4 regions of the Streptomyces sp. NPDC046931 genome follow, and region 3 is predicted to be linked to each of the others. Evidence: riboswitches for the same ligand, from Rfam matches in the RefSeq annotation. Region 3 holds a riboswitch; each other region holds the start of a gene.

Region 1 (5,494 bases), on a different contig from region 3:
GCGAGCCGATCTGGTTGACCTTGACCAGCAGGGCGTTGGCGGCGCCCTCCTCGATGCCGCGGGCGAGGCGCTCGGGGTTGGTGACGAACAGGTCGTCGCCGACCAGCTGGACCTTGTCGCCGAGCTTGTCGGTGATGACCTTCCAGCCGGCCCAGTCGTCCTCGAACAGCGGGTCCTCGATGGAGACGAGCGGGTAGGCCGCGACGAGCTCCTCGTAGTACTCCGTCATCTCGGCGGCGGAGCGCTCCTTGCCCTCGAAGAGGTACTTGCCGTCCTTGTAGAACTCGGAGGCGGCGACGTCGAGCGCGAGGGCGATCTGCTCGCCGGGGACGTACCCGGCCTGCTTGATCGCCTCGAGGATGAGGTCGAGGGCCTCACGGTTGGAACCGAGGTTCGGGGCGAAGCCGCCCTCGTCGCCGAGGCCGGTGGACAGGCCCTTGCCCTTCAGCACCTTCTTCAGCGTGTGGTAGACCTCGGTGCCCCAGCGCAGGGCCTCGGAGAAGGACTCCGCGCCGATCGGGGCGATCATGAACTCCTGGATGTCCACATTGGAGTCGGCGTGCGAGCCGCCGTTCAGGATGTTCATCATCGGCACCGGCAGCAGGTGCGCGTTCGGGCCGCCCAGGTAGCGGAAGAGCGGGAGGTCGCTGGCCTCGGAGGCGGCGTGGGCGACGGCGAGGGAGACGCCCAGGATGGCGTTGGCGCCGAGGGAGCCCTTGTTGTCGGTCGCGTCCAGGTCGAACATGGCCTGGTCGATCAGGCGCTGCTCGGTGGCGTCGTAGCCGACCAGCTCCGGGCCGATCTGCTCGATGACCGCGAGGACGGCCTTCTCGACACCCTTGCCCTGGTAGCGGTTCGGGTCTCCGTCACGGAGCTCGATGGCCTCGAAGGCGCCGGTGGAGGCGCCGGAGGGAACGGCGGCACGACCCGTGCTGCCGTCGTCGAGGCCGACCTCGACCTCGACCGTGGGGTTGCCTCGGGAGTCCAGGATTTCCCGGGCTACGACGACGTCGATGGACGGCACGAGCATCTCCTTCGTGGATGTGACGCTGTTGGTGCGGGGCTGGTGTGCCTTGCGCCTAGAGCCTAACCGCCCCGGGGCGGCGGCCAGCCGACCGACCGTCCCGTGGACAGGGTGACGGTACCCATTGTTCCAGTACGGAACAAAGGCGGGGGGCCAAGAGGGGGCGCGGAAGCAAAAAGCCCCGCTCCGGCGCGTACGGGGGAACACGCACCGGAGCGGGGAGCCCGTGGGAACGGGGGCGGTCCTCACGCGGCCCCCGCTCCGGGGGCCGCGCTGGTGAAGGCACTGGGGGCCGGCCGACGGACAGCCGTCAGGGACCGGCCGGCTGTCACTTCAGGTGCAGCTGCTGGCCCGGGTAGATGATGTCGGCATCCTCGATGATGTCCTTGTTCAGCTGGAACAGCTTCTCCCAGCCGCCCTGGACGTGGTGCCGCTCGGCGATCGAGCTGAGGGTGTCGCCCTTGACGACCTTGTACTCGCCGTCGCCCTTCTCGACCTTCTTGCCGGTCGGGGTGGTGACGGTCTTACGAGGGGCCGGGCGCTGCGCGGAGCGGTTGGCTGTCTGGTGCTCGGTGGAGCGGGTGGTGGTGCTCTTCGCGGAGCTGCCGGCGCCGCTCGAGTTGCCGGTGGAGGCCGCGGCACCGCTGTAGGGGGTGCTGGACAGACCCGTGCCGCAGACCGGCCAGGCGCCCTTGCCCTGGCCCGCGAGGACCTTCTCGGCGACGGCGATCTGCTGTCCCTCGGAGGCCAGGTCTGCCCGCGGGGCGTAGGCGGTGCCGCCGTACGCGGCCCAGGTCGAGTTGGTGAACTGCAGACCGCCGTAGAAGCCGTTGCCGGTGTTGATGGACCAGTTGCCGCCGGACTCGCACCGGGCGACGGCGTCCCACTGGGAGGCGGTTGCGGCGGAGGCGTTGCCGGCCGCCATCAGCGGGGCGGCGACGGCGGCGCCGGTGACACCGGCGAGTGCAATGGCGCGGACGGCCTTGGACGGGCGGCGGTGCTTACCCTTACCGGAACACAGCATGGTTCGATCCCCTCACCGACGCCTGCGAGGTGAGCTGTCGGGTTCGGGCCGGTTGAGTTGCCCGGCCGCGCACCTCTCGGCGCGCGGCTCCACCCCTAGCCGCCCGGTCAACTCCCGGGTGCGGCACCTACCTTGGGTCCCCCGCTCCTGCCTACGGCGCTTGACGCGACGACTGTTCCCGTACGGCCGCTGGCAGGATTCGGCGTTGCGACCGTCGGGGCCCGCTGTGGCGAGCGATCACGACCGTAAGCATTCGATCGCCCCAATTTCAAAGACGATCAGGGCTTATGAGACTCATGTCTCACTCTCGCCAAACCGGACATTCAGCGCGAAGCAGGGCGCGAAGTGCCGCCGGTCAGAGGCGAGTTCAGGAATCGTCCCCGGACGACTCGTCCGCGAGCGCAAGGCTCTGACCGGGAACGATGAGGTCGGGATCGGCGCCGACCGTCTTCTTGTTCGCGTCATAGAGGGCGGCCCATCCACCTTTGACGTCAAGGGAGTCGGCGATCGCCGACAGATTGTCCCCGGGGCGCACGGTGTACGAGTCGTCGACGGTGTCCCGCGCGGCGGTGGCACCACGGGAGGCGTGACGGCCGGCCGTGTCGCCGGTACGGCCGTCCGCGGCGCTCTCGTCGGCACTGTCACCCCGGTGACGGCCGGCACCCGAGGCCTCGTCCGCATCCGAAGGCGCGCCGCTCTGCCCGGGCTTGTCCGCACCGTCGCGCTTCGTCGTGGCCGTGAGCGCGCCGAGCAGACTCCCCGATCCGCCATCGGTGCCGCTCTCGGTGGGGTCGGTGGCCGATGTCGAGGGCGAGGACGAGGAGGAGGACCAGGGAGAGGAGGGAGACGAGGAGGACGGTGTGGAGGACGGGGATGAGGGCGACGACGGGGACGCGGAGGAGGAAGACGGCGAAGAGGGCGACGACGGAGCCGAGGCGGACGGCCCGGAGGACTTCGATGAATGGGACTGCTGGGACCAGTTGGATGACTGGGACAGTCCGTCACCCATGCCGGAGTACGAGGACGAGAAGGAGCCGCCGCCGGAGGAGTCGCCGGCCAGGCCCGTGTCGACGTCCGCGGCAGCCGAGTCCTTGCTCAGGCCGGAGACCAGTCCGCAGGTGCTCCAGATGGAGACACCCCGGTCTTCGAGGATCTTCTCGGCGACGGCGATCTGCTGCGAGCGGCTGGCCTGGTCGGGGCGCTGGGCGTAGTCGAGACCGCCGTACCTGTCCCAGTCCTCCTGTGTCAACTGGAGTCCGCCGTAGCGGCCGTTGCCGGTGTCGGCGCTCCAGGTCCCGCCGCTCTCGCATTCCGCGACCCGGTCCCAGGTCGTGCCGCTGGCCGCACTCGCACCGGTGGCGCCGAGGAGCGGGATGGCGATCGCTGATCCGGTCACCCCCGCCGCGACGAGGAGTGCAGGAGCCTGGCGAGGGCGACGGTGACGACCGTTCCCGGAGAGCATGCGGTTGCCTTTCACACGACAGCAGTGACCAACGCGGCGGCCGTGGCGTACCGCCGTGCTGCTGCGTGAACGTATAACCAGACGATCACTTGTCACAAGTTAATGCAGCGCAGATCACGTGAAGATCACGGAGTTGAGAAAATGTCACCTTCCTGTGACCGTCGGCGTGTCCGCCACCTCACTTCGCCCCGCGGGCGCTATGTCGGTGATCTTTCTCCGGAACTGGTGTGAACTCCACAGGAAGCGTGCGCAATCCGCGCATGATGAGCCCTCCGCGCCAGCGCAGATCGGCAGAATCCACCGCGAGTCGCAGGTCGGGGAGACGGGTGAGGAGTGTGGCGAGGGCGGTCTGTCCCTCCAGCCGGGCGAGGGGGGCGCCGAGGCAGTAGTGGATGCCGTGGCCGTAACCGAGGTGCTGGTTGTCGCGGCGGGCGAGGTCGAGGACCCCGGGGTCGGCGAACCGCTCCGGATCCCGGTCCGCGGAGGCGAGCACCACGAGCACGGGGTCGCCGGGGGCGATGTCCTGCCCGCCGATGGTGAGCGGCCGGGTGGCGAACCGCCAGGTGGCCAGCTCCACCGGGCCGTCGTAGCGCAGGAGTTCCTCGACGCCGGTGGCGAGGAGATCCCTCTCGCCGCGGGCGAGCGAGGTCTGGAGGCGGGCCCGCTGCCCGGGGTGGGTGAGAAGGGCGTACGTACCGTTGCCGATGAGGTTGACGGTGGTCTCGAACCCGGCGAAGAGCAGGATGAAGGCCATGGCGGCGGCCTCGTTCTCGGTGAGGTGCTCACCGTGGTCGGAGGCGCGGATGAGGCCGGAGATGAGGTCCTCGCCGGGTCCGGGGGCGTCGGGCAGAGCCTCGCGCTTGCGGTGGATGAGGTCGGCGAGGTACCCGCGCATCTTCTTCACGGACCGTGCGACCCCGCCCCGGGGGCCTCCCTGGTGCCGGATCATCATGCCCGCCCAGTCCCGGAAGTCGTCCTGGTCCTCACGGGGGACTCCGAGCATGTCGCAGATCGCGTAGATGGGGAGCGGGAAGGCGAACTCGTGAATGAGATCGGCACAGCCGCGGTCCGCGAACCGGTCGATGAGCTGATCGGCCAGCTCCTGCACGCGAGGCGCGAACTCGGCGACGCGGCGCGGAGTGAACGCCTTGGAGACCAGCCGGCGCAGCCGGGTGTGGTCCGGCGGGTCGATGTTGAGCAGGTGCGTCATCAGCTCGGCCTTGCGCTCGCCGGGGATGCCGGTCTTCCCCTTGGCGTGCGCGGGCTCGTCGTGATGCGCCGGATTCTTGCTGAGCCGCTGGTCGGCGAGGGCCTCCTTGGCGTCGGCGTACCGGGTGACCAGCCAGGCCTCCACACCGCTCGGCAGCCGCGTCCGGTGCACGGGGGCGTGCTCGCGGAGCCAGGCGTAAGCGGGGTAGGGATCGGCGGCGAACTCCCAGGTGAAGAGTTCGGGAGCGGAGGTGGAAGAGGGGCAGGCGGGCTGGTGCTGGTCGGTCACTCCTCGACGGTATCCACGCCCGCCCCGTCCCGCCCCGCCAGGTCCCGGAGCAGCTGCCTCAGTCCGTCCCGAGCCCCTCGGCGTGGGTCCCGAGTCCCTCGGCGTCCGTCCCGGGCTCCCCGCTCACCGGGCCGAGCCCCTCGGCGGCCCGTACCGCGTCGCGGTAGGCGCGGGCGGCGGCTCTCAGGGCCGCCTCCGGGTCCACACCCTCCGCCTCCGCGTGCGCGGCCAGCGCCAGCAGTTCGTAGCCGATGCCCTCGCCCTGCGGCAGCGGCACCTCGAGGCCGGCCGAGCGCACACGGGACGACAGCTTCGCCGCCAGAGCCAGGCCCGGCTGCCCCAGGGGGACGCCCTCCGTCACCGACGTGCGCTGCTTCTCGATCGCCTTGGTGCGCAGCCAGTGCTCCTTGACCTCCTCCGGCGTCGTCGCGGTCTCGTCGCCGAAGACGTGCGGGTGGCGGTGGATCAGCTTGGCGACGATGCCGC
Region 2 (5,494 bases), on a different contig from region 3:
GGCTGGAGGCCGACCGCATGGGTTCGCTGCTCGCCGCCCTCGACGACGAGTCCATGGAGAACCAGCGGGACGTCGTGAAGAACGAGCGCCGCCAGCGCTACGACAATGTTCCGTACGGCACCGCGTTCGAGAAACTGACCGCGCTCGCCTACCCGGAGGGCCACCCCTACCACCACACGCCCATCGGCTCGATGGCGGACCTGGACGCGGCCACCCTGGAGGACGCGCGCGCCTTCTTCCGCACGTACTACGCGCCCAACAACGCCGTTCTGTCGGTCGTCGGCGACATCGACCCGCAGCAGACCCTCGCCTGGATCGAGAAGTACTTCGGGTCGATTCCCTCCCACGACGGCAAGCCCGAGCCGCGCGACGGCTCGCTGCCCGACGTCATCGGCGAGCAGCTGCGCGAGGTCGTCGAGGAGGAGGTCCCGGCGCGCGCCCTGATGGGCGCCTACCGGCTGCCGCACGACGGCACGCGCGCGTGCGACGCGGCGGATCTGGCCCTCACCATCCTCGGCGGCGGCGAGTCCTCCCGTCTCTACAACCGGCTCGTACGGCGTGACCGCACCGCCGTCGCCGCCGGCTTCGGCCTGCTCCGGCTCGCCGGGGCGCCCTCGCTGGGCTGGCTGGATGTGAAGACCTCCGGCGACGTCGAGGTGCCCGTCATCGAGTCCGCCATCGACGAGGAGCTCGCCCGGTTCGCCGAGGAGGGCCCCACGACCGAGGAAATGGAGCGTGCCCAGGCCCAGTTGGAGCGTGAGTGGCTCGACCGGCTCGGCACGGTCGCCGGCCGCGCCGACGAACTGTGCCGGTACGCCGTGCTGTTCGGCGACCCGCAGCTCGCCCTGACCGCCGTGCGACGGGTGCTCGCCGTCACCGCCGAGGAGGTGCGGGAGGTCGCGAAGGCCCGCCTGCGCCCCGACAACCGCGCGGTGCTCGTGTACGAGCCGGTCGCGGCCGGGGCCGAGACCACGGAAGCCGCCGAGAACACCGGCGCCGAAGGCACCAGCAACGACGAGGAGTCGGCGAAGTGACCGAGCTCGCGACCATGGACTTCCACCCGCAGCCCCAGCCCGGCACGGCCCGGCCCTGGGCGTTCCCCGAGCCCGAACGCGGCGCGCTGGACAACGGTCTGACGGTGCTGCGCTGCCACCGCCCCGGCCAGCAGGTCGTCGCCGTCGAGGTGCTCCTCGACGCGCCCCTGGACGCTGAGCCGGCCGGCCTCGACGGCGTCGCCACGATCATGGCGCGCGCCTTCTCCGAAGGCACCGACAAGCACTCGGCCGAGGAGTTCGCCGCCGAGCTGGAGCGCTGCGGCGCCACCCTCGACCAGCATGCCGACCACCCCGGTGTGCGCCTGTCCCTCGAAGTGCCGGTCTCCCGCCTTCCGAAGGCGCTCGGACTGCTCGCCGACGCCCTGAGGTCACCGGCGTTCGACGACAGCGAGGTCGAGCGCCTGGTGCGCAACCGCCTCGACGAGATCCCGCACGAGACCGCCAACCCGGCCCGCCGCGCCGCCAAGGAGCTCTCCAAGCAGCTGTTCCCGGCGTCCTCGCGGATGTCGCGCCCGCGCCAGGGCACCGAGGAGACGGTCGCGGCCATCGACTCCGCGGCGGTCCGCGCCTTCTACGAGCGGCATGTGCGGCCCTCGACCGCCGCCGCCGTCGTGGTCGGCGACCTCACCGGCGTCGACCTCGACGCGCTCCTCGGCGAGACGCTCGGGGCCTGGACGGCGGCGCCCGCCAAGCCGCGTCCCGCGCCCCCGGTGACCGCGGACGACAGCGGCCGCGTGGTCATCGTCGACCGCCCCGGCGCGGTCCAGACGCAGCTGCTCATCGGCCGCGTCGGCGCCGACCGCCACGACCGGGTGTGGCCCGCACAGGTGCTCGGTACGTACTGCCTCGGCGGCACCCTCACCTCCCGCCTGGACCGCGTCCTGCGCGAGGAGAAGGGCTACACCTACGGTGTGCGGGCGTTCGGCCAGGTGCTGCGTTCCGTGCCCGACGGCACCGGCGCCGCGATGCTGGCCATCAGCGGTTCCGTCGACACGCCGAACACCGGCCCCGCGCTCGACGACCTCTGGAAGGTGCTGCGCACCCTCGCCGCCGAGGGATTGACGGACGCCGAGCGAGACGTCGCCGTGCAGAACCTGGTGGGTGTGGCACCGCTCAAGTTCGAGACCGCGGCGGCCGTCGCGAGCACGCTCGCCGACCAGGTCGAACAGCACCTGCCGGACGACTACCAGTCGACGCTGTATCAGAAGCTCGCCGAGACGGGCACGGTCGAGGCCACGGCCGCGGTCGTGAACGCCTTCCCCGTGGACCGTCTGGTGACCATCCTGGTGGGCGACGCCGCGCAGATCGAGGAGCCCGTCAAGGCGCTCGGCATCGGTGAAGTCCGCGTCGTACGGGCGGAGTAGAGACGCCTCGTACGCGTCCGGGACGGCGACGTTCCGAAGGGGCCCTGGTGACGTCTTGCGTCACCAGGGCCCGCTCGTTCGGGCTCACTCGTGAGTTTGTCCGTATTGCCACAGAGACCGCCCCTCTGCCCTGTGGGATGCGCTACAAACCCCCTGATCGGTTTGCCGACCCGAAGAGAGCGCTTCTAGCGTCTGTCGGGCTGTCCGTCAGGCAGTGCGCCGCACCCGCGGCACCGGACAGCCATCGCCGAGTCCCCGTACGGCGCGAGCCAGGGGAGCCGGGGACCCACCTTGCCCTCGCGCCTTCGCGGCTGGGGGCTCATGCAGTCCCTGGGGTGAATCGGGCGTCAGCCCGTAGGAGACCTTCCTGCTCCGAACCCGTCAGCTAACCCGGTAGGCGAGAGGGAAGGAAAGGACCAGCCACTTCATGGCGTTCACCTGCGCCACCGGGAAGCACCGCCGTCCGAGCCGCATGCGGCGTACGACCACGAACGCCATGGGCGTCGCGGCGCTCAGCACCACCGGCGTCATCGGCACCCTCGCCGCCCCGGCCTTCGCCGCCGGGCAGCCCGTCCAGGAGACCGGACTGATCCGGGCCCTCGCCCTCGGCGACTCGGTCGCGGAGAAGATCGACGCCCAGGCAGCCGCCCAGAAGCAGGCCGCCGAGCAGAAGAAGGCCGCGGAGGCGGCGCGCAGGCAGGCCGCGGAGAAGGCGCGCAAGGAACGTGAGGCCAAGGAGCGCGCGGCCCGTGAGGCCGAGCGCGAGCGTCTCAACGCGTATGTGACGCCTGTCTTCCACTCCTACGTCTCCACCGGCTACAAGTCCGGCGGCTCCCTGTGGTCCTCCGGCACCCACACCGGCATCGACTTCCACGCCGCCACGGGCACGCCCGTGCACGCCGTGGGCTCGGGCACCGTCGTCGAGATCGGCTGGGGCGGCGCGTACGGCAACCAGATCGTCATCAAGATGAACGACGGCACGTACACGCAGTACGGTCATCTGTCGTCCATCGGTGTCTCCGTGGGCCAGAGCGTCACTCCCGGCCGGCAGATCGGTCTGTCCGGGGCCACCGGCAACACCACCGGTCCCCACCTCCACTTCGAGGCGCGCACGAGCCAGGAGTACGGCTCCGACATCGACCCCGTCGCCTATCTCAGGTCGCACGGCGTGAACGTCTGACGGCCGGCCGCCGTGCGGCGCGCCCGGATGTGATGGCCCCGGCTCACCGGCCGGGGCCATCATTGTTTCGAACTGTTGTCTGTCCAAAAAATATCCATGGAATCCGGTCTGCCGTCGGAAATTCGGCCCCGCTGCAATAGAGTCGACGGAACACACGTCAACCGTCGACGTTTCACGGGGTTTAAGGCGGAGGTCGGTCATGCGTATTCCGGCGCACTCGGTATGCACGGCGATCCGTGATGACATCGTCGCGGGTGTCTACGAGCGCGGCGGCCGGCTCACCGAGGAGCTCCTGGCCCGCCGCTACGGCGTCTCCCGTGTCCCCGTGCGCGAGGCCCTGCGGACCCTGGAGGCCGAGGGCTTCGTCGTCACCCGCAGACACGCGGGCGCGTGTGTCGCGGAGCCCACCGATCAGGAGGCCGCCGACCTGCTGGAGATGCGCATGCTGCTGGAGCCGCTGGGGGCCGCTCGGGCCGCCCAGCGCCGCACCGCGGCCCATCTCAAGGTGCTGCGCGGCCTGGTCAGGCTGGGCCAGGAGCGCGCCAGGAGGGGCACCGGCGAGGATCTGCGCTCTCTGGGCGGATGGTTTCACGAGACGCTGGCCCAGTCCTGTGGGAGCCCCGCGCTCACCTCGACGCTCGGCCAGCTGCGGCACAAGATCGCCTGGATGTACACGGTCGAGGTGCCGGCCAACCCCGTGGAGTCGTGGGCCGAGCACGGCGGCATCGTGGACGCCGTCGCACGCGGGGACAGTGAGCGGGCGCGCGCCCTCACGGCGCTGCACGCCGAGCGCGCGACGGCCGCGCACCGGCTGCGCTTCCCCGGCGCGGGGGGCGACCGCGCGGAACGTGTGAGGACTTCGCAACATGCCGTAAACGTGTCGGGGGTCCGGCATTAACACGGACGCCGTATACAAAGAGGGATATTCGGCGGGGTCTATTTCCGCTGTCCTCGTTCTCATGCGCACGACCAAATCGGCGTGCGTGATTCCGGCGTGCCGCGCTTAATTCTCGCGACGGTGCCGCATTTCTCGTACGGCCGGGCCGAGGCGCAATTCGGTGGTGCCCGAAGACGGCGGAAGCCGCGTCCGACCCGAGGGCGGCGCGGCTTCCATGACCGTGGTGTGCGAAGGGTCAGACCGTCTCGGGAAGCTCCTCGAGCCCCTCGGCGACCAGCTTGGCCAGGCGGTCCAGCGCGGCATCCGCACCTTCCGCGTCCGAGGCCAGGACAACCTCCTCGCCGCCCTGGGCGCCCAGGCTGAGAACCGCCAGCATGGAGGCGGCGTTGACGGGGTTGCCGCCGGCCTTGGTGATGGTCACGGGGATCCCGGAGGCCGTGGCTGCCCGGACGAAGATGGAGGCGGGGCGGGCGTGGAGGCCCTCGGCCCAGCCGACGTTGACGCGGCGCTCAGCCATGTGTTGCTGCCCTTCAGGAGTTCAGGGTTGTCTAGACCAGTTTTCCATATGATGAAGCGTTCCCGGACCGGGCGGAAGCCCCCTCCCCGGGCGGGTCCGCATGTTGGACGGCGCCCGCTCGGTTCCCCCAGCCTGCCTCGCGCTGTTGTCGGACGCGAGCCGTACTCTGGGGCCCATGCAGACCGCGTCGGACCGGTACGAGTATCCCGCCCACTGGGAGGCCGACGTGGTGCTGCGCGACGGCGGCACCGCGCGCATCAGACCCATCACCGCCGGCGACGCCGAGCGCCTCGTCAGCTTCTACGAGCAGGTCTCGGACGAGTCGAAGTACTACCGCTTCTTCGCTCCGTACCCCCGGCTGTCCGCCAGGGACGTCCACCGCTTCACGCACCACGACTTCGTGGACCGGGTGGGACTCGCGGCCACGATCGGCGGCGAGTTCATCGCCACCGTCCGCTACGACCGCATCGGGGCCGACGG
Region 3 (5,494 bases):
CGACAACCCGGAACTCGCGGACCTCGCCGCACGTTTCATCAAGCAGATCGGCTTCACCGGCATCGTCGACCTGGACCTGCGCTTCGACCGTCGCGACGGCCGGTACAAACTGCTGGACTTCAACCCGCGCATGGGCGCCCAGTTCCGCCTCTTCGAGAACGAGGCGGGCGTGGACGTCGTCCGCGCCATGCATCTGGACCTGACCGGCCGCACGGTCCCGGAAGGGGAACAGCGCGCCGGTCACCGGTACATCGTGGAGAACATCGACCTGCCGGCCCTGCTCGCCTACCGGCGCAGCGGCTATACGACGCCGCACGCGCCGGCCCGCGCGATCGGTACGGAGCTTGCCTGGTTCGCGGGTGACGACCCGCGGCCTTTCTTCACGATGATCGCGCGCTTCGTGCGGCCGGGCGCGAAGCACCTCTATCAGTTGTGGCGGACCAACCGCCGCGGCTCCACCACCAGTACGCGCTAGCGCGTACTGCTCCGCCACGAAGTAGGCACGTCGCGTCCTGGGGAGGGACTTCGTGATTCAACCGGTAGCAGTCATCGGTGCCGGGCCGTTCGGTCTATCCACCGCCGCCCATCTGCGGGCGCGCGGTATCCCGGTGCGCGTCTTCGGCGAGCCCATGGTGAGCTGGCGCGACCACATGCCCCAGGGCATGCTGCTGAAGTCGACCCCCGTCGCCTCGAACATCGACGCACCCCAGCGCGGCCACACCCTGGCCGACTACTGCGACGCGGCGGGCATCGCCCGGCTGGTGACCGACGAGGACATCATCCCGATCGAGACGTTCATCGCCTACGGCGAGTGGTTCCAGCAGCAACTGGTGCCCGAGCTGGAGCGGGTCAAGGTCGTCTCGGTGGATCGTCGGCAGGGCGGCGGCTTCGAACTGAAGCTGGACTCCGGCGAGCAGTTCGCGGCGCGGGCGGTCGTGGTGGCCACCGGACTGTCGGGCCTCGCCCACCTCCCGCCGGAGCTGGCCGCAGCAGCGGCGGACGGTCCCACTCCCACGGGGCCGGTCTCCCACAGCTCCCAGCACCATGACCTGGCCCGCTTCTCCGGCAAGGAGTTGCTGGTCGTCGGCGCGGGACAGTCCGCCCTGGAGACGGCGGCGCTCGCGGCGGAGGCCGGCGCGCGGGTGCGGGTGGTCTCGCGCGGCCAGGGCAGGGTGGCCTTCGGCGCGCCCCCGTGGGAGCAGCCGAAGTTCCGTCCCGAATCGCCCTTCGGCCGCGCCTGGTCGCTGTGGGCGCTGAGCTACTATCCGCACCCGTACCGGTTCCTCCCGGGCCAGGCCCGTCACTACATGGTCCGCCGGGTCCTCGGCCCGCTCGGCGCGTGGTGGCTGCGCGACCGATTCCAGAGCAAGGTGCAGGTGCGCGAGGTCGTCGCCGTGGTCGGCGCGTCCGCGCCGGACGGCAGCCCCGTCCTGACGGTCCGGACGCACACGGGCCGCACGGAGGAACTCACCGCGGACCATGTGATCGCCGCCACCGGCTACCGCGTGGACATCGCGGCGATGGACTTCCTGGGCCATGAACTGCGGACGGAACTGGCGGTGAGCCGGGGCACTCCGCGGCTCGGCGCGGGTTATGTGTCCTCCGTGCCGGGCCTGTACTTCACGGGCCTGCCCGCGGCGGCCTCTTACGGGCCGGTGATGCGCTTCGTGTGCGGCACGGAGTTCGCCTCGCCCCGGCTGGCGAAGCACCTGGCGGCGGCACACGGCTGAGCGGCACACGGTTGAGCGGCACACGGTTGAGCGGCATCCGGATCACGGATCACGGATCACGGATCACGGAGGGGGCGCGGCACCGTCGCGTCCCCGGGCCGCAGGACGGTTCACGCCGGGGCCGCAGGCCGTCCGTCGTGTTCCGGAGGGGCGCGCGGCAACTACGGTGCGCTGCTAGGGGAGTTCGCAGTACGCGGGATACCGGACGTCCTCCGGTTCGCGCCGAGTCGGCGGGGCGATCCATCCGTATTCTCTGATCATGGCCGCACCCTTCGCATATTCACTCGTCGCCACCGACCTGGACGGAACGCTGTTGCGTGACGACGACACGCTCTCCGACCGGTCAAGGGCCGCCCTGGCGCGGGTCTCGGCGGCAGGCGCACAGCATCTCGTCGTGACGGGGCGCCCGGCGCCCAGGGTGCGGCCGCTGCTCGACGACCTCGGCAGCGAGGGGCTCGCGGTGTGCGGACAGGGCGCGCAGGTGTACGACGTCGGCGCGAACCGGCTGCTGTTCTCCGTCACCCTGGACCGGGAGTTGGCCGAGACCGCGCTCGGCAAGATCGAGGCGGAGGTGGGGCAGGTGTACGCGGCCGTCGACCAGGACGGGGTCGACGGGCTCACGCTCGTCGAACCCGGCTACCGGATGCCGCATCCCACGCTGCCCGCGGTACGGGTCGAGCGGCGCGACGACCTGTGGTGCGAGCCGATCAGCAAGGTGCTGCTGCGCCATCACGCCCTCTCGGACGACGAGTTGGCGACGGCGGCCCGTGCGGCGGTCGGTTCTCTCGCGACGGTCACCATGTCCGGGCCCGGCACCGTGGAACTCCAGCCGTGCGGCATCACCAAGGCGACGGGGCTGGCACTGGCCGCCGACCACCTGGGCCTCGGCCCGGGGGAGACCATCGCCTTCGGTGACATGCCCAATGACATCCCGATGTTCGCGTGGGCCGCGTACGGGGTGGCCATGGCCAACGCCCACCCCGAACTCAAGGCCGTGGCGGACGAGATCACCGTGTCGAACGAGGACGACGGCATCGCCGTCGTCCTCGAACGACTCTTCGGGGTGCACCGGACACCGGCCGACATCATCGGCGGCCGGGAGCCCGGCGGCTATGAGGAGCGGTACTAGTACGCGCTGTTGACGTTGTCGATCGAGCCGTAGCGGTGGGCGGCGTAGTTGCACGCGGCCGTGATGTTCGCCACCGGGTCGTACGGGTCGAACGCCGTGCCGGGCACGTGGTACGCGGCGAAGGTCGGGTCGATGATCTGGAGCAGACCCTTCGACGGGATCCCCTTACGGGCGTTGGAGTCCCACAGGTTGATGGCCTTGGGGTTGCCGGACGACTCGCGCATCACGTTGCGGTAGATGCCGTCGTACGTGCCGGGGATGCCGTGCTGGGCCATGACCTCCAGCGACTGGCGGATCCAGCTGTCGAGGTTGGTGCCGCGGGTCGTCAGGGTCTTGACGGTGGCGGCGCTGGCGGCGGTGGCCGTCGCCGGCGTACCGGTCGCGGCGGAAGCGCTGGTCGCTCCCATGACCGGCAGGGCGAGAACGGCGGCACCCGACCCCGCGAGTGCGAGGGCACGGGTGAGACGGGCGGCCTTGGAGGCGCGGTCCTGACGGCGTGCGGGCAGGGCGAAAGCGGGCATGTCGCATTCCTCTCCGGCGCCTGCGAGGTGAGCTGTCGGGTTCGGGCGGGGAGGTGCCCGGCCGTGTCCTCGATGTCGAGGCCACGGCTTCACCCCTGGCCGTTCCGGCGCGGTGTCCGAATCGGCGGCTTACCTGGGTCCCCCGCTCCTGCCGTCGTGGTCGGTGGGCACTCGAGCGGCGGCAGGATTCGGCGTTCCGCTCGTATCGAGGGGAAGGTATGCGAGAGCACATGTCGGGAACAAGCGGTCAAGTCACAGTCCTTCCGAATTGACCTTGAAATGGGGGAATAGAGAAGGTGATCCAGTTTGTTGGGAGCGATTCAAATTCCCGTTAGCAAATGCGGAGTTGGTGGGACGCCTGCGGTATCCCGCCTGTCGCGAACGTGAGCTATTTCACTCCCGCCCCCCGGGTCACCATCGGCGCTTAATGACATAAATGGTCTATTCGGGCAAAACGGTCACATTCCTCGTGTTGTGGTTGTCCGGCAGGGGAGTTCCCGGGGTGCGGGTATGGGGTGCGGGGGTGTGGGCAGCCGTACCGAGGAAGGCGGGAGTCCGTGCTCCGGCTTCCGTGGCGTATGGGGTGGCGGCTTGCGGTCGACGGACGCGGGGAGGGGTGGCCCCGGGGGCTTTTGGGCTGGGGGGCAAGGGGCCGGTCCCGGTCGCGAGGGGTGTTTGCCGGGTATATCAGGAATGTATGTTCGTATCAGATGATCAAGGACATGCCGTTCGCGATCCGATACCGCCCGGCCTGGAACAGTGGGCGCTCGTGGTGATCGAAACGTGACCGGATACGCTGACTTGAGGGATGACGGCGACAGATCGACAAACTCGATGAGCCACGTCGACGGGCGACGTCATCGACCAAGTGACCGTGCTTGAGACCGACCGCGTGATCGTCAGCAGACATCAGCAGACATCAGCAGACAGGAGACCCCACGTGACCGTCGTCGGGCCGTTCGGGCTGAGCGTGCGGGACCAGGCTCTTGAAGCCGATGTCCAGGCCGGATTGGCCGCTGTCGAGGAGGGGCTGCTCGAGGCCACCAAGAGTGAGGTGCCCTTCATCACGGAGGCCGCGCAGCACCTGGTGCGTGCGGGCGGGAAGCGGTTCCGGCCGCTGCTGGTGATGCTCGCGGCGCAGTTCGGCGACCCGTACGCGCCGGGGGTCGTGCCCTCGGCCGTGGTCGTGGAGCTCACCCACCTCGCCACGCTGTACCACGACGACGTGATGGACGAGGCCGAGGTGCGGCGCGGGGTGGACAGCGCCAACGCCCGCTGGGGCAACGCGGTCGCGGTCCTGACGGGTGACTTCCTCTTCGCGAGGGCGTCGCACATCCTGGCCGATCTCGGCCCGGAGGCGGTCCGGATCCAGGCGGAGGCCTTCGAGCGGCTGGTCACGGGACAGATCCTGGAGACGGCGGGTCCGCGGGACGGCCGTGACCCGGTGGAGCACTACCTCGACGTCCTCGGCGGCAAGACCGGCTCGCTGGTGGCCGTGGCGTGCCGCTTCGGCGCCATGATGTCGGGGGCCGACGAGACGGTCGTGGACGTGCTCACGCAGTACGGCGAGCGGCTGGGCGTGGCGTTCCAGCTGGCCGACGACGTCCTGGACATCGCGTCGGACTCGCGCGAGTCCGGGAAGACGCCGGGGACGGACCTGCGTGAGGGCATTCCCACCCTCCCGGTCCTGCGGCTGCGTGAGCGGGTGGAGCGCATGGGGCTGCCCGAGGACATCGCCCTGTGCGAGCTTCTGGACTCCGACCTCACGGACGACGCCCGGCATGCCGAGGCCCTCGCCCGCCTGCGCGCCCACCCGGCCCTGGAGATGGCGCGCCGCGACACGGTCCGCTATGTGGAGGACGCCCGCTCGGGCCTGGCCCCGCTGCCGGACTGCGGTGCGAAGGCGGCCCTGATGGAGCTGTGCGACGCGGTGGTGCACCGGGCGGGCTGAGGCCGCTCCGCTCGTGCTGTGCCGTCAGGGTGCGGCCTCTGGCCGCCATCGCGTGTCGGCCGCGGGGACCATGCCGGGCACGCCGCACTCACCGGCGGCGTCCTCTCCGTAGGACTCCAGGAACTCCCGGGACCCCCGGGACTCCAGGACCTCTGGTTCCCGG
Region 4 (5,494 bases), on a different contig from region 3:
GACAGCTCGTCGGAAACCCTAAACTAAGGCAAACCTAACCTGGTACGCGGGTCCGCCCTATGACCCCATAAACCCAGGTTATGCCCAGAGCGGGACTCGGCGGGTCGGCCCGGGTGCAACGGCTCACCGGGCGCCCGCAGGCTCCGGGGTGAGCAGGAGCATCGTGGCGTCGTCGCGGACGGTGCCGCAGAAGCGCACGAGGTCGTCCCACACCCGCTGGGTCGTCCCGGCGGGGTCGTCGTCTTCGGCGAACTGGGGGAGCCGGTCGACCAGGGGGTAGAACGTCCCGGCCGAGTCCCGTGCCTCCCAGATGCCGTCCGAGGCCAGGAACAGCCGGTCGCCGGGTTCGAGCGGCCAGGTGACCTCGTCGTACGTCGTCTGTTCGCACAGCCCGATCCCGAGGGGAGTACCGGACGACACCTGGACCTCGGTGGCCTTGCCGTCGTGGAGCAGCAGCGGCAACGGACTGCCGCAGGCGATGATCCGCACCCACCGGGCATCGGGGGTGAACTCCAGCAGCACCGCTGTCGCGAACAGTTCCGCGAGCCGGGAGCCCCCCGAGTCCACGAGCAGCCTGCGGTCCAGGCGGCCCGCGACCGACGGCAGGTCGGGCTGGTCGAGCACCGCCTCCCGGAAGGCCCCGAGCAGGGAGGAGACGGTCGCGACCGCCGACAGCCCATGCCCCTGCACGTCGCCCATCACCGCCCGTATCCCGGTGCGACCTTCGCGCACATCGAAGAAGTCGCCGCCGACGAGCGTCCCGCGCTGGGCCGCCCGGTACAGGCCGGTGCAGCGGATCGGGCCGACCCGCTCGGGCAGCGGGGGAACCAGTGCGTTCTGGGCCGCTTCGGCCACCGTGCGTTCCATGTCCAGCTGGGCGTCGCGATGGCTGCGCACATACGACACGAAGACGCTCAGCACGGATACGAAGGTGATGGTGAGCAGGTCCGCGTTGCCCGGCCGGTCCAGGTGGAAGGCGCGGGTGTGCTGGAGTCCGACGACCAGGGCGCCGAGGAGGGCGGTGGCCGCGGGGCCGTAGGAGAGGACGGCCAGCGGCGGGATGGCTCCCAGGAGGAAACCGATGTCCAACGGCGAGGGTGCGACCAGGCTGACGATGCCGACGACCACCAGCAGGACCACGGGCAGCACCTTCACCCCCCGAGGGGGCGGTGCGCCGCTCAGCCAGCCCCGCCGCTCCCGTTTGCGGGGTGACCGCTCGGCGCCCAGGCTCTTCACATCCCCTACGCTCCTACGCGAAGCCGCCTGCCGCAATGCGGACCGAGGCGGCGGATTCGCCCGAACGCCCTGGTGAGGCGCCCCGGGTGACCGGTACGGCGACTGCCGGAACGGGGCTGCCGCCGCCGGGTCACGCGGGCCGTGTCGCGCTGTGGATCGCCGCATCCCCGGCGTAGAAGACCGACTCCTCGCGGATGAAGGCGCCCGGACCCGGCGCGTGGATCATCGTGCCGTCGCCGGTGCACAGGCCGACGTGACCGGCGTCCTGGTTGAAGAAGACGAGGTCACCTGCCCGGATGTCGGTGAGGGGGATCGCCGTGCCGGCGCCCGCCTGATCGCGGGCCGTACGAGGGAGGGTCACCCCGGCGGCCTTCCAGGCGGCCTGGATCAGACCGGCGGCGTCGTACGAGTCCGGTCCGGCCGCGCCCCAGAGACTCGGCCGGCCGATCTGCGCACGGGCGAAGGCGACCGCCTTCGCGGCCTTGGTCTCATGCCCCGGCTCCTGCGTCCCGCCGGTCCCGAGGAGGCTCCCGGTACCGAACACGGCCTCGGTGTCGAACAGCAGTTCGGTGGTGGGGAGCGGCAGGGGTGTGGTCAGGAGCGGTTCGGCGGTGGGGAGCGGCAAGGGCGCGGTGAGGAGCGGTTCGGCGGTGAAGAGCGGCTCGGGGGTGGGGAGCGAGGGGAGCGGGGTGAGCAGCGGTCCGGTGGCGGGGAGCTGTTGCCATGCCTCCTCGACCACACGGCCCGGCTGCCCCTCGGCCGTGCGCCAGGTGTCCTCGGCGGGCCGGGACTCAATCGCCGGGAGCCGCGTGGCGTGCCGTGCGGTGTGCTGCGCCAGCAGGTCACGGGCCGCGGCGAGCTTCCGCTGATTGCGCTCCTTGGCGGTCCCCGGCGCGGACGGTCCGGTCTCGGCCACGGGTGCGGGCAGGGCCCTGGGCGCCTCCGGCCGATTCTCGGGGACCGCGGGCAGCGCGGCCACGGGGCCGGCGGTCAGTTCCGCCACGGGAGCCCCGGTCCGTTCCGCCGCGGGGCCGGCCGTCAGTTCCGCCACCGGGCCCGCGGCCCGTCCGGCGGTCAGTTCGCGCACGGGCCGGTCCGCCGTCCCCAGCTCACGGAGTACGAGCTCGCTGCCCGGACGCTTCGCCGAGGCCGAGGACCCGGCAGCCCCCGTGCCGTCCGGCATTCTGTCGGCGGGCAGCGCGGCCGGAACGGTCGGACCCAGCCTCAGGCGTGCCGCCTCGAACCACTGCTTGGCCACGTCGTCGAGTACGGGATCGGCGCGGCGCCGCTCCTCGCCGAACACCCGGTTGGCGCCTCTCGCCATACCCGTCGCCGCCGCGCGCGTCGCGTTGAAGGTTCCGCTGTCGGTCTCCGCGCGGTCGTACAGGTTGTGGATCCGCTGCTGGACCTCGGCGCGGCTCGGCCCGTCGTCCTCGGTGAACCTGCGCATGCCGGGAAGGCCGAAGCCTCCGGGGCCCGGGGTTCGCTCCGGCGCCATGGGGTCGTACTCCTTCCGTGCTCCGCCTACCGGGTTAGCTGTCGGGTTCGGGCGGACGGATCCGGAAGGCGCGCCCTACGGCCCTTGCCCCGCAGGGCAGTTGGGCCGATTCACCCCATGGTCGGTTGGGTCCCCGGTTCCGGCTGCACTCGGGGTGCACCGGATTCGGCGGAGGCCGCGCAACCCGGCGCGGTTCGCCGGAGGGAGTTACGTGGCCCATGCGTCAACCTAGCCAACTTGTGTGCCTCGCGTGAAGATTGAAGCGCGAAATGTCCGATACCTATGTGTGAATTTCGTTCTGACGTTCCAGCGGAGCTTGCCGTTTTCCCGGTCCGCCCCTCGACCCGACGCCGTTTCTCCGGCCGGAAGCGAGCGCGGGCCATCCGGGCACCGCGCCGATGACGGTGGGCGGCGCCCGGTCCCGGCATGATGAGGCGGAACGATCAGGAAGGTCATCCCCCATGCGACGCACGTCCAAGGCGGACGACTCCGAATCCCGTGCGCGCCTCGCCGAGCGCCGGGCCCGTGCCGACTACACCGGCGGTGTCTACGGCTCCCTGCTCGCCGCCTCGGTGGTGGTCGGCGCCGGCACCAACGGCCCGTTGCCGCGCGCGGAGTTGGTGGCCCTGCTGATGAGCACCGGCGTGGTGTTCTGGGCCGCGCATGTGCACGCCCAGTTGTTCGGCGCGCATCTGGCGCAGCCGAGTCTGGACCGCCGGGTCGCCCTGCTTGTGTGCCGTGACGAGTGGCCGATCGTCAAGGCAGCCGTCCCGCCGGCCGCCGCAGTCGCCGTCAGCCCGCTGCTGGGTCTGGACGTGCGGGGCGCGGTCTGGCTGTCGCTCGCCGTCGCCGTGGCCGGGCAGGTGGGCTGGTCGGCGGCCGCCGCGCGCCACGCCGGTGCCTCCTGGCGCCTCGTGGTCGTCGCCGCGGCGGTCAACCTCGTGATCGGCCTGCTGGTCATCGCGTGCAAGCTCGCCCTGAAGGACTGACCGCGCGGGGCCGACCCGCCTTAGGAGACATGAGGACCGCGGGAGCGGCGGGTTCGGTCAGCCGGGTTCACGTGTCCTGCGGCCGGCTTCCGGGCCGGTGACGGAACCCGTCGGCATGAATGATCCGCGGGTGCGGATGGGCGTGGTGGACGCTCGGGGTGCGATGGAGCGCGATGAGCGCGGCGTCGTCGTCGAGGTGCCCGCCCGTGTGGGCGAGGAGGTCACGCCGTAGCCGGTGCAGCAGCGACTCCGGGCTCTCCTCGGTCCACAGGGCCGCACGGTCCACGAGCGGATAGAAGCGGCCGCTGGTGTCCCTGGCCTCGATGACGCCGTCCGTGTACAGCAGCAGGGTGTCGCCGGGCTCGAAGGAGAACACGTCCAGGTGGTAGTCCGCCGCGTGTGCCGAGCCGATCCCCATCGGCGGGGCGGGGTGCACGCTCGGGACGGTGACCACGTGACCAGGGCTGAGCAGCAGCGGCGGAGGGTGCCCGCAGCTGGTCATGCGGGTGACGGGGTCCCCGTCGGGGATCTCCATCAGCAGGGCGGTGGCGAAGCGTTCGCCCAGTTCCTCGGGCGGCTCGAAGTCGGCCAGATAGCGGGTCACGCTCTGCTCCAGGGTCGCGGCCAGCTCCAGCAGGGACGTCTGCCGGTGGCCCGCCTCCCGGAAGGCGCCGAGCAGCAGGGCGGCCTCACCGATGGCGGAGAGACCCTTGCCGCGGACATCGCCGATCATGACGCGCACCCTGCTGCCGGCCCGGGTGGCGGCGTAGAGGTCGCCGCCGATCTGCGCCTCGTCCTCGGCCGCCAGGTAGAGGCAGGCCACCGTCAGCGGGCCGATGCGTTCCGGCAGGGGCCACAGCAGGACGTGCTGTGCGGCCTCGGCCACCGACCGGACCTGGGCCAGCTGCGCACGGCGCCGGTCCCGGAAGGCGCAGTAGACCACGGTGATCAACGACAGCAGGAACAGGGTGAGGATCTGCACGATGTGGTTGGTCGTGTACAGCCCGCCGTGCAGTACGGCGATGACGACTTGCGCGGCCACCGCCAGCGCCCCGACCAGGCCGGTCAGCCGGGGGCCGGCGAACGAAGGAGTGAGCGCGGGCGCGATCACCAGCGCGGGTCCGAGGTGGATGCTCTCGGGGGAGTGGATGTCCACCAGCGTGATCGCCACGATGAGCGCGATGGGAAACAGCAGGAGCGCATGGCTCGACTGCCACGACTGCCGTAGCCCGGCGACGACCTCTTGCCGGAAACCCATGGCTACCACCCTGCCTCGCCATCGGTCGCCCGGCCACCGGGTGCGCGTGCACGGCTGGTCCCGGCCCGGCTCGGGCCGTCGGCCGTAAACCCGTCCTCGCTGGGTACTCGGCGCTATGTGCCGGATCCGGGCGGCGGGCCGACGGCCCGCCCCGATTCGATCAGCCGAGAAGGAGGCGCAGATGAGCACGGTCAAGGAAACGGTCGAGGTGGAGGTCCCCGTCCGCACCGCCTACAACCAGTGGACGCAGTTCGAGGAGTTCCCGAACTTCATGGAGGGCGTCGAGGAGGTCAGGCAGCTCGACGACCGCCACAACCACTGGACCACCAAGATCGGCGGCGTGCGCCGGGAGTTCGACACCGAGATCGTCGACCAGCTCCCCGACGAGCGCATCACCTGGCGCACCATCAGCGGTGACACGAAGCAGAAGGGCACGGTCCGCTTCCAGCGCGTGGACGACATGCACACCCGGGTGGAACTCGCGATGGACGTCGAGCCCGGCGGCGCCGCGGA

The links. A riboswitch is a leader RNA that binds a small molecule or an ion and turns the genes downstream of it on or off. The one in region 3 is predicted to bind cyclic di-AMP.
Region 1: linked by a shared signal. The riboswitch ahead of ABZ876_RS10180 (transglycosylase family protein) and the one ahead of ABZ876_RS03720 (transglycosylase SLT domain-containing protein) in region 3 are both predicted to bind cyclic di-AMP.
Region 2: linked by a shared signal. The riboswitch ahead of ABZ876_RS26395 (M23 family metallopeptidase) and the one ahead of ABZ876_RS03720 (transglycosylase SLT domain-containing protein) in region 3 are both predicted to bind cyclic di-AMP.
Region 4: linked by a shared signal. The riboswitch ahead of ABZ876_RS14860 (NlpC/P60 family protein) and the one ahead of ABZ876_RS03720 (transglycosylase SLT domain-containing protein) in region 3 are both predicted to bind cyclic di-AMP.

The regions. Positions count from the first base shown of each region.
Region 1 is NZ_JBEYWX010000004.1:94,301-99,794, forward strand. It holds gene eno (phosphopyruvate hydratase) at 1-1,030, opposite strand, end outside; gene ABZ876_RS10180 (transglycosylase family protein) at 1,353-2,048, opposite strand; cyclic di-AMP (ydaO/yuaA leader) riboswitch at 2,053-2,217, opposite strand; gene ABZ876_RS10185 (transglycosylase family protein) at 2,416-3,510, opposite strand; gene ABZ876_RS10190 (cytochrome P450) at 3,689-5,008, opposite strand; gene ABZ876_RS10195 (nucleoside triphosphate pyrophosphohydrolase) at 5,067-5,494, opposite strand, start outside.
Region 2 is NZ_JBEYWX010000017.1:46,625-52,118, reverse strand. It holds gene ABZ876_RS26405 (pitrilysin family protein) at 1-1,034, shown strand, start outside; gene ABZ876_RS26400 (pitrilysin family protein) at 1,031-2,419, shown strand; cyclic di-AMP (ydaO/yuaA leader) riboswitch at 2,655-2,834, shown strand; gene ABZ876_RS26395 (M23 family metallopeptidase) at 2,847-3,599, shown strand; gene ABZ876_RS26390 (GntR family transcriptional regulator) at 3,799-4,497, shown strand; gene ABZ876_RS26385 (HPr family phosphocarrier protein) at 4,733-5,014, opposite strand; gene ABZ876_RS26380 (GNAT family N-acetyltransferase) at 5,190-5,494, shown strand, end outside.
Region 3 is NZ_JBEYWX010000001.1:804,617-810,110, reverse strand. It holds gene ABZ876_RS03735 (ATP-grasp domain-containing protein) at 1-475, shown strand, start outside; gene ABZ876_RS03730 (FAD-dependent oxidoreductase) at 528-1,730, shown strand; gene ABZ876_RS03725 (HAD family hydrolase) at 1,990-2,859, shown strand; gene ABZ876_RS03720 (transglycosylase SLT domain-containing protein) at 2,856-3,365, opposite strand; cyclic di-AMP (ydaO/yuaA leader) riboswitch at 3,385-3,584, opposite strand; gene ABZ876_RS03715 (polyprenyl synthetase family protein) at 4,321-5,331, shown strand.
Region 4 is NZ_JBEYWX010000006.1:253,362-258,855, forward strand. It holds gene ABZ876_RS14855 (PP2C family protein-serine/threonine phosphatase) at 124-1,236, opposite strand; gene ABZ876_RS14860 (NlpC/P60 family protein) at 1,367-2,734, opposite strand; cyclic di-AMP (ydaO/yuaA leader) riboswitch at 2,742-2,915, opposite strand; gene ABZ876_RS14865 (hypothetical protein) at 3,196-3,723, shown strand; gene ABZ876_RS14870 (PP2C family protein-serine/threonine phosphatase) at 3,791-4,981, opposite strand; gene ABZ876_RS14875 (SRPBCC family protein) at 5,163-5,494, shown strand, end outside.